Regions from separate parts of the Citrobacter sp. U14242 genome, predicted to be linked through region 2. Evidence: predicted binding sites of a transcription regulator. Region 2 holds the regulator's gene; each other region holds the start of a gene.
What was found. Region 2 encodes PurR, which represses purine synthesis genes. Its sites were predicted from a motif close to CANGCAAACGTTTGCNTG; they were not measured.
Positions count from the first base shown of each region.

Region 1: the regulator PurR is predicted to act here: its motif matches at 2,199-2,216, upstream of ACLJXE_RS04840 (NCS2 family permease).
Region 3: the regulator PurR is predicted to act here: its motif matches at 2,193-2,210, upstream of tusA (sulfurtransferase TusA).

Region 1 covers NZ_JBKGLW010000002.1:440,025-444,917, reverse strand. Annotated here, with positions in the region: gene pstB (phosphate ABC transporter ATP-binding protein PstB) at 1-649, shown strand, start outside; gene phoU (phosphate signaling complex protein PhoU) at 674-1,399, shown strand; gene yieH (6-phosphogluconate phosphatase) at 1,484-2,149, opposite strand; gene ACLJXE_RS04840 (NCS2 family permease) at 2,317-3,654, shown strand; gene hutH (HAL/PAL/TAL family ammonia-lyase) at 3,961-4,893, shown strand, end outside.
Region 2 covers NZ_JBKGLW010000004.1:169,374-174,266, forward strand. Annotated here, with positions in the region: gene sodB (superoxide dismutase [Fe]) at 1-101, shown strand, start outside; gene ACLJXE_RS07910 (MFS transporter) at 141-1,310, opposite strand; gene cydH (cytochrome bd-I accessory subunit CydH) at 1,489-1,578, opposite strand; gene purR (HTH-type transcriptional repressor PurR) at 1,876-2,901, shown strand; gene punR (DNA-binding transcriptional activator PunR) at 3,021-3,944, opposite strand; gene punC (purine nucleoside transporter PunC) at 4,056-4,893, shown strand, end outside.
Region 3 covers NZ_JBKGLW010000002.1:153,613-158,505, forward strand. Annotated here, with positions in the region: gene zntA (Zn(II)/Cd(II)/Pb(II) translocating P-type ATPase ZntA) at 1-1,793, shown strand, start outside; gene tusA (sulfurtransferase TusA) at 1,888-2,133, opposite strand; gene ACLJXE_RS03480 (7-cyano-7-deazaguanine/7-aminomethyl-7-deazaguanine transporter) at 2,302-2,967, shown strand; gene ACLJXE_RS03485 (DcrB family lipoprotein) at 3,040-3,597, shown strand; gene ACLJXE_RS03490 (MFS transporter) at 3,601-4,818, opposite strand.

The DNA.
Region 1 (4,893 bases), on a different contig from region 2:
CGGGCCGTCAGGCTGTGGTAAATCGACGCTGCTGCGTACCTTCAACAAAATGTTTGAACTGTACCCGGAACAGCGTGCGGAAGGTGAAATCCTGCTGGATGGTGACAACATTCTCACCAACACCCAGGATATCGCGCTGCTGCGTGCCAAAGTAGGAATGGTTTTCCAGAAGCCAACACCGTTTCCGATGTCTATCTACGACAATATCGCGTTTGGCGTGCGTCTGTTTGAGAAGCTTTCCCGTGCCGATATGGATGAGCGTGTGCAGTGGGCGTTGACCAAAGCCGCATTGTGGAATGAAACCAAAGATAAATTACACCAGAGCGGATACTCTCTCTCCGGTGGTCAGCAGCAGCGTTTGTGCATTGCGCGTGGTATCGCCATTCGCCCGGAAGTGCTTCTGCTTGATGAACCGTGTTCAGCGCTTGACCCGATCTCCACCGGGCGTATTGAAGAGCTGATCACTGAGCTGAAAGAGGATTACACCGTCGTTATCGTCACCCACAACATGCAGCAGGCTGCGCGTTGTTCTGACCATACGGCGTTTATGTACCTGGGCGAGTTGATTGAGTTCAGCAACACGGACGATCTGTTCACCAAACCCGCGAAGAAACAAACAGAAGACTACATTACTGGCCGCTACGGTTGATATGCCCGGGCATCTGGAGAAATGATGGATAACCTTAACCTTAATAAACATATTTCCGGTCAGTTCAACGCTGAACTGGAGAGCATTCGTACCCAGGTGATGACCATGGGTGGCATGGTTGAGCAGCAACTTTCTGACGCGATTACCGCCATGCACAATCAGGACAGCGATCTGGCGAAGCGCGTCATTGAGGGCGATAAAAACGTCAACATGATGGAAGTGGCGATTGATGAAGCCTGCGTGCGTATCATCGCCAAACGTCAGCCGACAGCGAGCGACCTGCGCCTGGTGATGGCGATCATCAAAACCATCGCTGAGCTGGAGCGTATTGGTGACGTCGCGGATAAAATCTGCCGTACTGCGCTGGAGAAATTCTCCCAGCAGCATCAGCCACTGTTGGTAAGTCTGGAGTCGCTGGGCCGTCACACCGTGCAGATGTTGCACGACGTGTTGGATGCCTTTGCGCGTATGGATCTGGATGAAGCGGTACGTATCTACCGTGAAGATAAGAAAGTCGACCAGGAATATGAAGGCATTGTGCGCCAGCTGATGACCTACATGATGGAAGATCCGCGCACCATTCCAAGCGTGCTGACCGCGCTGTTTTGCGCGCGTTCTATCGAGCGTATCGGTGATCGTTGCCAGAATATCTGCGAATACATTTTCTACTTCGTGAAGGGGCAAGATTTCCGTCACGTGGGCGGGGATGAGCTGGATAAACTGCTGGCGGGTAAAGATCCGAAAGAGTGATGTTTGTGGCGGGAGGCGCTGACGCTTACCCGCCCTACGAGACATGTCAGCCGGAAAAGCGTTAACGCCATCCGGCTTTGTTTTTTAGCGGGTAATATCCCAACCCCGCGCTTTCCACAATTCCGGCAACTGTGCCAAATCGGTAAAGGTCGTCACTTTAGGATGGTCGATCGGTTTGTTGTGCGGATCGGCGCAGAAGTAAAAAACCTCCATTCCCGCAGCAATCCCCGCCTGAGCACCTGCACTGGAGTCATCGACCAGGATACAGTTCTCAACGTTGACGTTCATCGCTTTCGCCGCATGGAACATCATTGCCGGGTCGGGCTTCCAGCGCTGAATATCGTAACCGCTGAACAGTAAATCAGGAAAATGATGCAACATGCCCAGCTTACCCAATGAATGCTGCATTTTGCTGACCGGACCATTAGACACCACGCACATTGGCACAGCCATGCTGTCCAGCAGCGTGTTCGCACCAGCAATGACTTCCAGCTCGGTATCGAACAGACGTGCGACCTCAGCGCGGTAAACCGGTTCTAACTCGGCTTTTGCCAGTTCGACACCGTGTTCTTCGTTAATAATGTCGATGATTTCGTAGAGCTTTATCCCCTTGAAGCGTTTAAACGTCTCTTCAAGATCGAGCGTAATGCCGAACGCCTGGAACATGCTGACATACGCGCGAGAACAAATTACTTCACTGTCGACAAGGGTACCGTCACAGTCAAAAAATACGGCTTCTATCTGGGACATGTCATTTCCATTTTAACAAGTTTAACGTTTTCGTAATGCATAATGGGGGGACGCAATCGTTGCCGTATAAGCAAAATCAATGAAAAAAGTTGCTCATAACCCAACCCTATTGTCGCATTTTGGTATAGGATAGCGACGAATTTTCCCTCCTTGTTCGGAAATTGATAATGAGTCAACAACACACAACCCAGGCTTCTGGCCAGGGGATGCTGGAACGCGTGTTCAAACTGCGCGAGCATGGCACGACGGTACGGACCGAAGTGATCGCCGGTTTAACTACCTTCCTGACGATGGTGTATATCGTTTTTGTTAACCCGCAAATTCTTGGCGTAGCTGGCATGGATACCAGCGCCGTCTTTGTTACCACCTGTCTTATTGCTGCATTTGGTAGCATCCTGATGGGGCTGTTTGCCAACCTGCCGGTTGCGCTGGCACCTGCTATGGGTTTGAACGCATTCTTTGCCTTCGTGGTGGTCGGTGCGATGGGGCTGTCATGGCAGATTGGTATGGGCGCGATCTTCTGGGGCGCAATTGGTCTGCTGCTGCTGACGATTTTCCGCGTACGTTACTGGATGATTGCGAATATCCCGGTCAGTCTGCGCGTGGGCATCACCAGTGGTATCGGCCTGTTCATCGGCATGATGGGGCTGAAAAACGCAGGTGTTATCGTCGCCAACAAAGACACGCTGGTGTCTATCGGTAACCTGACGTCCCACAGCGTACTGCTGGGGATTCTGGGCTTCTTTATCATCGCGATTCTGGCGTCACGTAACATTCATGCGGCAGTGCTGATCTCCATCATTGTGACCACGCTGTTGGGATGGATGTTGGGTGATGTTCATTACAGCGGTATTGTCTCTGCGCCGCCGAGCGTCACGTCTGTTATTGGTCATGTTGATCTGACCGGTTCGTTTAACATTGGCCTGGCGGGTGTGATTTTCTCGTTCATGCTGGTGAACCTGTTTGACTCCTCCGGTACGTTGATTGGCGTCACGGATAAAGCGGGTCTGGCAGATACCAAGGGCAAGTTCCCGCGCATGAAGCAGGCTCTGTTTGTCGATAGCGTGTCGTCTGTTACCGGTGCGTTTATCGGTACTTCTTCCGTTACCGCATATATTGAATCCTCTTCCGGGGTTTCTGTCGGTGGACGTACAGGTCTGACAGCCGTGGTTGTCGGTCTGCTGTTCCTGCTGGTTATCTTCCTGTCACCGTTGGCGGGAATGGTGCCGGGCTATGCAGCTGCAGGGGCGCTGATTTACGTGGGCGTATTGATGACGTCCAGCCTGTCGCGCGTGAAGTGGGATGATCTGACGGAAGCTGTTCCGGCGTTTATTACCGCTGTGATGATGCCGTTTAGCTTCTCCATTACTGAAGGTATCGCGCTGGGCTTTATTTCCTACTGCGTGATGAAAATAGGTACCGGACGTTTTCGCGATCTCAGCCCGTGCGTGATCGTTGTCGCGCTGCTGTTTGTGTTGAAGATTGTGTTTATCGACGCGCACTAATGTAGAACATGCTTCAGCTTTGTCATACAAGGCTGAAGCATCTCCTGTCTGGTTATCTTTTATTCCTGCCCCAAAATATCAAGTCTGAAAATTATCTCTCTGCGAATCAATAATCTCTGTAATTTATGGCCGTGTGTTAGCGAGCTGTGGTTTCTTATGGTGAATTATCTGTTAACAGATTGAAATGTTTTTACTTTTGTTTTTTTGAAATATCAAAAATAGCCATAATAAATGCAGGGGCTATTTCAACTTTCGCACAGGCATTTTTCGTTACTGTTTCTTATCTCTATTAAAAGGAGTTTAGAAATGAAGAAGACTGTCATTGCGACGTTCTGTGTCTCACTGTTTTTTCCACTATTCGCAAGTGCAGCCACCAGCGTGACACTGGATGGTCATTCATTAACACTGGATGATGCCTGGGCCATTGCTCAGGGGGAAAAACAGGTTGAGATCGCTGCAACTGCGATGGATCGCGTCGATAAAGCCAATAAACTTTTAATGATTGCTGCTGGAAAAGGCGTTCCCGTTTACGGATTGACGGTAGGCGTGGGACTCAATAAAGACAAATCTCTGTTTGATGCGCATGGAAAACTGACTCCGGAGGTTATTCAGGCCTCTCGTGAATTTAACATCAACGCGTTGCATGCGCATGCTGCAGGCGTTGGTCCAGACATGCCGGATGAACTGGTGCGTCTGGCGATGGTGATTCGCCTGAATACCATGTTAACGGGAAATACTGGCGCCCAACCGCAGGTTGCCAAAATGTATCAGCAGTTTCTCAATAAGCATATTACCCCCGTCGTGCCCTCACGGGGTTCCGTGGGTGAAGCTGATATAACGCTTGCCTCTCATATTGGCGATGTAATGATTGGTGAATGGCGCGTTCGCGTGAAAGGCGTCGAGATGGATTCGGCAAAAGCGCTGAAACAGGCGGGTATTGATAAGCTGGAACCACTTGGCAAAGATGCGCTGTCGATTCTCTCTTCAAATGCGATATCAACGGCTTATTCCGCTCAGGCTCTTCTGGAGTCCAGACAGATTATTAATATTACTCCGGCGGTGTTCGGTTTATCGCTGGAAGCGCTGAATGGTAACGTTGCGCCATTCCTGCACCAAAGTTTAAGCGTTCGACCCTTCCCCGGTATTCAGGATACCGCCGGGACTATTCGTACTGCCCTTACGGGTTCTTATCTCTGGCAACATCAGGATGGACGTCCTTTACAGGATCCGCTTTCTTTC
Region 2 (4,893 bases):
ATGCCTACTACATCGATTATCGTAATGCCCGTCCTGGCTACCTGGAACACTTCTGGGCACTGGTGAACTGGGAATTTGTTGCGAAAAACTTCGCAGCATAAATGACAACGCAGAAGGGGTTCCCTTCTGCGTTTTTGTTTTTAATTCGTTGCGTTGCAGACTTCTTCCGCTTGTTTCCTTGCCGAGACAAAGACCAGCAGTAGCGCAAGACCCGCCACAATCGCCCCCATTACCGGTACGAAACTGTAGCCCAATCCTCCGGAAATTACCGCCCCACCAGCAGCCGCTCCCAGGGCATTCCCCAGATTAAACGCGCCAATATTAACTGACGATGACAATCCAGGTGCCTCGCTGGCAACGCGCATCACACGCATCTGCAGCGGCGGAACCACCGCAAACGTTGCTGCGCCCCACACCACCATACTCACGGCCGCACCCAGCTCATTACGAGCCAGGAAAGGTATTGCCAGCATAATAATCATTAGCAGCAGCAAAAAGCCTTTCAGCGTACCGTTAACCGAACGGTCAGCCAGTTTCCCCCCCAGATAGTTACCGATAGAGAACCCAACGCCAATCAGCACCAGCATACCGGTGACAAACGCCGGCGTAGCATGAGTAATGCTATGCAGCACGGGTGAGATGTAGGTATAAAGCGTAAACATCGCCCCGGCCCCCAGAACGGTCGTCAGTAACGCTGACACCACTTGTGGACGCATTAACACCGCCAGTTCTTTGCGCACATCAGGGCGCTCACCAGCCCCACCTTTCGGTAACGAGAAGAACAGACTGACCATTGCGATAACACCCAGTCCCGCCGTCGCCATAAAGGACATACGCCAGCCGATGGTTTCCCCAAGCCAGGTTGCCGCGGGAACACCGCCAATATTGGCGATAGTTAACCCCATAAACATAGTCGCAACGGCGCTGGCCTGTTTATGTTTGGGGACAACGCTTGCTGCCACAACCGAACCGAGGCCAAAAAATGCCCCGTGGTTAAGACTGGTCAAAATGCGCGACAGCATCAGCGTCGTGTAATCCGGAGATATCGCCGAAAGCACATTACCCAACGTAAAAATGGCCATCAGGAAGATAAGCGCATTGCGACGCGCACGATGGGACAGCAGTAATGTCATCAGCGGTGCGCCAACCATCACGCCTACCGCATACGCGCTGATTAACATCCCAGCGGCCGGAATTGAAACATCCACACCTTTGGCAATGACGGGTAGCAATCCCATGGGAGAAAATTCTGTCGTTCCAATGCCAAACGCACCTATCGCCAGCGCCAGTAAAGGATAATTTATTTTCATCTATCGACTCCGTAACGTCGAGCCTTGGCACGACACATCATAAGAGTCAAAAGCATGACATTGATCGCAAAATTAATAAAGTTAACAAAATTGCAAAAGACTTTTGCTTATTGGCAAAAAATAGGACGGAAAAGACAAGCAGAAAGGGTGAGGGAGAGCAAACTCCCTCGGGGGGAAATCAGTGCAGTGCTGCAGTCAGGCCACCCGCGACAATCAGGCCCAGAACAATTATGGTCGTCACTAACGAAAATTTCAGATCGGTGCTCATCAAGTTTTCTCCTTTTTATTCCCACACAAAAAGTGATATTGCGCATTTTTACACACTTGAAAGCAAAAATCTCTCACGATTTATATTGATAACTGCTTTTAACTCTTCCCCTTTTCGTTAAGATCAGACAAAATTCCACGCTTACTTGATTAGCGTACCGGCCATTGACCCCTTCCTGACGTTCCGTGTCGTTTTCCCGGCGTGCCGCAACCCCGACGTTGCGTTGAGGGTGTGTGAAGGCAAACGTTTACCTGGAGTATTCTCAGGAGCTTAGGATATGGTCTGGAGTGAGATGTAATGGCAACTATTAAAGATGTAGCGAAGCGAGCAAACGTTTCCACTACAACCGTATCACACGTAATTAACAAAACGCGCTTTGTCGCAGAAGAAACGCGCAACGCTGTCTGGGCAGCGATTAAAGAACTGCACTACTCCCCCAGCGCAGTGGCACGTAGCCTGAAGGTGAATCACACCAAATCGATCGGTTTGTTGGCAACCAGCAGTGAAGCTGCCTATTTTGCCGAAATTATCGAGGCTGTTGAGAAGAATTGTTTCCAGAAAGGCTACACGCTGATTCTGGGCAACGCCTGGAACAGTCTTGAAAAACAGCAGGCATACCTGTCTATGATGGCGCAAAAGCGCGTAGATGGCCTGTTGGTAATGTGTTCAGAGTATCCGGAATCACTGCTTTCCATGCTCGAAGAGTATCGCCATATTCCAATGGTGGTCATGGACTGGGGCGAAGCAAAAGCCGACTTTACCGATACCGTCATTGATAACGCTTTCGAAGGTGGTTACATGGCGGGCCGGTATCTGATTGAACGCGGTCATCGTGAGATCGGTGTGATCCCGGGTCCCATGGAGCGTAATACCGGCGCAGGCCGCCTGGCTGGCTTCATGAAAGCGATGGAAGAAGCGCTGATTAAAGTTCCCGAAAACTGGATTGTACAGGGTGATTTCGAACCTGAATCCGGCTACCGCGCTATGCAACAAATCATCTCCCAGTCGCATCGCCCAACCGCCGTATTCTGTGGTGGCGATATTATGGCGATGGGTGCGCTGTGTGCCGCAGACGAGATGGGACTGCGCGTGCCGCAGGATATCTCAGTTATCGGTTACGACAACGTGCGCAACGCTCGTTACTTCACCCCTGCGCTGACCACCATCCACCAGCCAAAAGATTCACTTGGTGAAACAGCTTTCAACATGCTGTTAGACCGTATCGTGAATAAACGTGAAGAATCGCAGTCAATCGAGGTGCATCCACGTCTGGTAGAACGTCGTTCCGTTGCCGACGGTCCATTCCGCGATTATCGTCGTTAAGCCCGTTATGTGGGTAATGCCGTTCAGAAAGCATCAATCGGTGTTGGCGGGGGTAATGAACATACTCTCTCCGAGAAAGGGTTCTGCTCTCCATACATGCTTAACTGAACGGCATTACGCTATGCGAGGAGCTCATCCGGCTCCCGCAGCCACTCTTTATTCAGCGTCTCACTATCCCCCAGGTAGTCCAGTAACCAGCTCAGTGCAGGCGACGTATCATTCTGTTGCCAGGTCAGGCAACACGCGGCATCCGGGAACGGATTTTCCAGCTGTAACGCCACCCATTTTCCGCTATCGATCCACGGTTTTGCAAAATGCGTCGGTACCATCCCGACACAGAGTCCGGCTGACAAGCAGGTGGCCGAGGATTCCCAGTCAGGAACCACGACGCGTTTTTGGTTGTGCAGCAACCATGTAATACGTTTCGGCAGCGTGCGGGACGTGTCTTCGCGCACCAGCGATGGCCAGTTGCGCAACGTATCGTCACTGAGCGGTCCCGGCATTGTCGCCAGCGGATGATGACTGGCTACCACGCAACTCCAGCTCAACATTCCCATATCCCGGAACGTATAGCGTCCCCCTACCGGAATGGCCTGCGTTGCTCCGATAGCTAACTCCACACGACCGTCCGAAAGCGCGTCCCAGACGCCATTAAACACCTCCTGAAAGACCAGAAGCTCCACATCATCGAAATGGCGGTAGAAATCCACAATCATCTGTCGGGTTCGTTCCGGGCGAACAATATTATCTACCGCAATCGCCAGCTGTCCTCGCCAGCCATTGGCGATTTGTTGACATTGCTGACGGGTGATCTGCATTTTTTTGATAACAGACCGACCTTCTTTTAAAAACCACGCGCCAGCAGGCGTTAATTCCACGTCCCGGTGACGACGTTCAAAAAGAGGTACAGCCAGCCACTCTTCCAGTTGGCGCACAGTGTAGCTTACCGCCGAAGGTACGCGGTGCAACTCCTGAGCAGCCGAACTAAAGCTACCGTTACGCGCCACCGCATCAACAACTTCAAGTGAATATTCCGACCACATGCTCTGCCTGCAAAAAATTTGAAATCAGTAAGCAAATATTAGCGTTTCACAGCGAGAATTACACTCACTACACTCAGCGGCAATGTTCTATTGCTAAAAAGAGAAACGATAATGCAACCAGGAAAAGGGTTTTTAGTCTGGCTGGCAGGTCTTAGCGTGCTAGGTTTTCTGGCAACCGATATGTATTTGCCCGCCTTTGCTGCTATTCAGTCCGATTTACAGACACCCGCTTCTGCCGTGAGTGCCAGCCTTAGTTTGTTCTTAGCCGGTTTTGCCGTTGCACAACTTTTGTGGGGGCCACTTTCCGACCACTATGGTCGTAAACCGATTTTGATGCTGGGCTTATCCATCTTTGCGCTGGGCAGCCTGGGCATGTTGTGGGTAGAAAACGCCACCGGCTTACTGGTGCTTCGCTTTATTCAGGCCGTTGGTGTCTGTGCGGCTTCGGTTATCTGGCAGGCGCTGGTTACCGATTATTATCCTTCACAAAAAGTAAACCGCATCTTTGCCACCATTATGCCGCTGGTCGGATTGTCTCCTGCACTTGCACCGTTATTAGGCAGTTGGATCCTGATACATTTTTCCTGGCAGGCCATTTTTGCCACCCTTTTTGCGATTACCCTGATCCTGATGTTGCCGGCTCTGCGCTTAAAACCAACGGCAAAAGCGCGCGATGATAGCCAGGATAAACTGACGTTCGCTACGCTGCTGCGCTCCAAAGCATACCGTGGAAATGTACTGATTTACGCAGCATGTTCTGCGAGCTTCTTCGCATGGCTGACGGGTTCACCGTTTATCCTTAGCGAAATGGGCTATAGTCCGGCTGTGATTGGTTTGAGCTATGTTCCGCAAACTATTGCATTTTTGATCGGTGGTTACGGCTGCCGCGCGGCACTGCAAAAATGGCAGGGTCGCCAGCTTCTGCCGTGGTTACTTATCCTGTATGCCA
Region 3 (4,893 bases), on a different contig from region 2:
TCATGATGGCCATCAGTTGGGGACTGGAGCAGTTCAATCACCCCTTCGGCCAGATAGCATTTATCGCCACCACACTGGTGGGTCTGTACCCCATTGCACGTCAGGCGCTGCGCCTGATGAAGACCGGTAGCTACTTTGCCATTGAAACGCTGATGAGCGTCGCCGCCATCGGGGCATTGTTTATCGGTGCAACGGCGGAAGCGGCCATGGTACTACTGTTGTTTTTAATTGGTGAGCGCCTGGAAGGATGGGCTGCCAGCCGTGCCCGCAAAGGGGTCAGTGCGCTAATGGCGCTGAAGCCGGAAACCGCCACGCGCCTGCGTAACGGCGAGCGTGAAGAGGTTGCCATTAACGCCCTCCAGCCAGGCGACATCATTGAAGTTGCCGCCGGAGGACGTTTACCCGCCGACGCTAAACTGGTTTCTGGTTTTGCCAGCTTTGATGAAAGTGCATTGACGGGGGAATCTATTCCTGTTGAGCGGGCATTGGGCGAAAAAGTCCCGGCAGGTGCCACCAGCGTAGACCGCCTGGTCACTCTCGAAGTTCTCTCTGAGCCAGGTGCCAGCGCGATTGACCGGATTTTGAAACTGATTGAAGAGGCCGAAGAGCGTCGCGCCCCTATTGAGCGTTTTATTGATCGCTTCAGCCGGATTTATACCCCGGCCATCATGGCGATTGCCTTGCTGGTCACGCTCGTACCGCCGCTGCTGTTTGCCGCTTCCTGGCAGGAATGGATTTATAAAGGCCTAACGCTGCTGCTGATCGGTTGCCCGTGCGCACTGGTTATTTCAACCCCTGCCGCAATCACTTCCGGATTAGCCGCAGCGGCGCGTCGCGGGGCGCTCATCAAAGGCGGCGCCGCACTGGAACAGTTGGGCAGAGTCACTCAGGTGGCATTTGATAAAACCGGCACCCTGACCGTCGGTAAACCGCGCGTCACGGCTATTCATCCGGCAAGTGGGGTAGACGAAGCCGAACTGCTGGCGCTGGCGGCTGCTGTAGAACAAGGTGCAACGCATCCACTGGCCCAGGCCATTGTCCGTGAAGCACAAACGCGTGAACTGAGTATTCCGCTGGCGACAGAACAGCGGGCGCTGGTTGGCTCAGGGATTGAAGCACAGGTCAACGGCGAGCGGGTGCTGATTTGTGCAGCGGGCAAACAGCCTGCTGATACCTTTGCCGGGCAGATAAGCGAACTGGAAAGCGCAGGCCAAACCGTGGTGCTGGTCGTGCGTAACGATGCCGTACTCGGCGTACTGGCCTTACAGGACACACTGCGCGACGATGCCCGCACCGCCATCAACGAGCTGAATCAGCTCGGTGTGAAAGGGGTGATCCTGACCGGCGACAATCCCCGTGCGGCAGCCGCTATTGCCGCTGAACTGGGGCTTGAATTCAAAGCGGGGCTATTACCGGAAGACAAGGTACGGGCCGTTACCCAGCTCAACCAACTGTCACCGCTGGCGATGGTCGGCGATGGGATCAACGACGCTCCGGCAATGAAAGCCGCCACCATCGGCATTGCCATGGGTAGCGGAACCGATGTTGCACTGGAAACCGCCGATGCTGCCCTGACACATAACCGTCTTCGTGGTCTGGTGCAAATGATCCAACTGGCGCGCGCAACCCACGCCAATATTCGACAAAATATTGCGATTGCGCTGGGTCTGAAAGGGATTTTCCTGGTTACCACGCTGCTGGGGATAACCGGGTTGTGGCTGGCAGTACTGGCAGATACGGGGGCAACGGTGCTGGTGACCGCCAACGCGCTGCGCTTATTACGTAAAGGATAATGTGTGTGCCGGATGCGGCGTTGCCTTATCCGGCCTACAGGTTACATAGTCTTTGTCGCCCGGATAAGCGCTAGCGCCATCCGGCATGACAAGATTACTGGCCTTTGCGCACCAGATAGCGGTATGGCAAAGAGTCGGTCTCTTTTGCCACCAGCTCATGTTCCATAAACGTACAGAAGCCGGGAATATCGCGGGTTGTCGCCGGATCGTCTGCAACAATCAGCAGCGTCTCACCGGCCTGCATGCCGCGCACGGTTTTACGCACCATCATGACGGGTTCCGGGCAGCGCAGCCCCTGCGCATCAAGAGTATGGTCGGGAGAAGTAAACAGATCGCTCATCGTAGTCTCATTCATACAAAAACGGCGTTATTTTACGCTCTGTTGTGGCGTAAGCCAATCAGGTTAACGATTGCGTGAAAAACAACCATTGCAATGTGTTTTTAAAGCAGTATCATGCGACGGTTTTTTATTGGGTTCCCTCACCCCATCCAACAAAAAGGTCACAATATGACTCCGTTTACACAAAATCAGCGCGTAAAAGCGTTGTTCTGGCTATCGCTATTTCATCTGCTGGTGATCACCTCCAGCAACTATCTGGTGCAGCTTCCGATCTCCATCTTTGGTTTTCATACCACCTGGGGCGCGTTTAGCTTTCCGTTTATTTTCCTCGCCACCGATCTGACCGTGCGTATCTTTGGCGCACCGCTGGCAAGACGTATCATCTTTGCCGTGATGGTTCCTGCGTTGCTGATCTCGTATGGCGTGTCTTCACTGTTCTATATGGGCTCCTGGCAAGGTTTTGATGCACTGCTGCACTTTAATCTGTTTGTCGCCCGTATCGCCGCCGCCAGTTTTATGGCTTACGCACTAGGACAAATTCTGGATGTGCACGTCTTTAACCGCCTGCGTCAGAACCGTCGCTGGTGGCTCGCGCCTACGGCCTCAACGCTGTTTGGCAACATCAGCGATACGCTGGCATTCTTCTTTATCGCCTTCTGGCGCAGCCCGGATGCCTTTATGGCCGAGCACTGGATGGAAATCGCGCTTGTCGATTACGGCTTCAAAGTGCTGATCAGTATTATTTTCTTCCTGCCAATGTATGGCGTGTTGCTGAATATGTTGCTGAAAAGACTGGCAGATAAATCTGAAATCTCTGCATTGCAGACGAGTTAAAGGTTCATTTTCCGAGTTGTGATAAGATGGACGAATGAGCCGTTATGGCCGTTTATCGAAAGGAAGAAGTCAATGCGCAATCTGGTTAAATATGTCGGTATTGGCCTGCTGGTTATGGGGCTTGCGGCCTGTGATAATAGCGATACAAAAGCGCCAGCCGAAGGTGCTGCTGCAGAAAGTAACGCAGCCGGACAACCGGTCAGCCTGCTGGACGGCAAACTCAGTTTTTCCCTGCCGGCAGACATGACCGATCAGAGCGGCAAGTTGGGCACTCAGGCCAACAATATGCACGTTTATTCTGACGCAACCGGCCAGAAAGCAGTGATTGTGATTGTCGGTGATGACACCAGTGAAGACCTGACCGTGCTGGCAAAACGCCTGGAAGACCAGCAGCGTAGCCGTGACCCGCAGCTGCAGGTGGTCACTAACAAGTCCATTGAGCTGAAAGGCCACACGCTTCAGCAGTTAGATAGCATCATTTCAGCGAAAGGCCAGACTGCCTACTCCTCCGTGGTATTGGGCAAAGTGGACAACCAACTGCTGACCCTGCAAATCACGCTGCCTGCTGACGATCAACAGAAAGCACAGACAACGGCAGAAAACATCATTAACACGCTGGTTATCCAGTAATCGTTAAGACGATGATACGGCCTCCGCAGATTCCTCCGGGGGCCGTTTTTTTAGCCGCCATGTTAACAATAACGCCACCGCCACCAGCCCTGCGGCCGCCAGATAGATAACCGGTACACCCGCCCATGTCATCACCAGTCCCGCCAAAGGCCCGGTGACACCCAGCGACAAATCCATAAATACCGTATAGGTTGCCAGCGCCGCGCCCTGATTCTGCTGCGGGACCGCTTTTACCGCTACCACACCCAGCGCCGGGAAGACCAGCGAGAACCCTGCGCCGGCCAGCAGCACGCCAATTTTCGCCATCCACGGCATGGAAGCCATGCCGACCAACAGCAGCCCAACAATTTCGACGCTAAAGCAGATCATTGCGACATTCAGCCCGCCTAACCGGTTGATGCCATTTGGGAATAGCAGACGAGTACCGACAAACGTGCAGCTAAATAGCGTCAGCGCGAATGCCGCGCCGTCCCAGCCTTTCGCGTCGTAAAACAGGGTAATAAACGTGGCAATCACCCCAAAGCCGGCAGAGGCCAACGCCAGCGCCATACCGTACAGCCAAACCCGCCCAAGCACCGCGCGAAACGGTAACGGCTTGCCCTTGCCAGCCTTCACTGCCGGACGCGGAAGCGCCAGCAATATTGCCAGCAGCGCCACGGCCATCACGGTCAGCGCCAGTCCCTGTAAGCCCCCCCAGGCGTAACACAGCACCCCCAACGGCGCACCGATCGCCATCGCCCCATAGGTGACGATACCGTTCCATGAAATCACCCGTCCAATGTGCATTGAGCCAACCACCCCAACGCCCCACAATGTAGAGCCGGTCCCGGCAAAACTTTGCCCGATCCCCAGAATCACGCGCCCCAGGCACAGCAGTAATAAACTGGCCAGCGGCCAACCATGAGAGCTCCCTGCCAGCAAATAGCCCAGACCACTCAAAAAACAGCCGCACAGCCCAAATACCACAATCTTCTTCGGCCCCAGCAAATCGGCATATCGACCGGCATGAGGGCGGCTCAACAACGTCGCGAAGTATTGCAGGCTGATAACCAGCCCGGCCCAGAAAGCGCTAAAGCCCATCACATCATGGACATAGCCAGGCAAAACCGCGAGCGGCAGGCCGATGGTCAGATAGCTGGCGAAGTTAAACATCACCACGGAGACAATGCGCAGATTGAGGCGCAATCCGCTTAGCGTCGGTTCAGCGACGGGTTCGGGCATGGAGGGTCACCACATATTCACAACAGTGTTTCATTTCTACCATGTTGCAGCTCAGAAATCAGTAACCAGATTAGG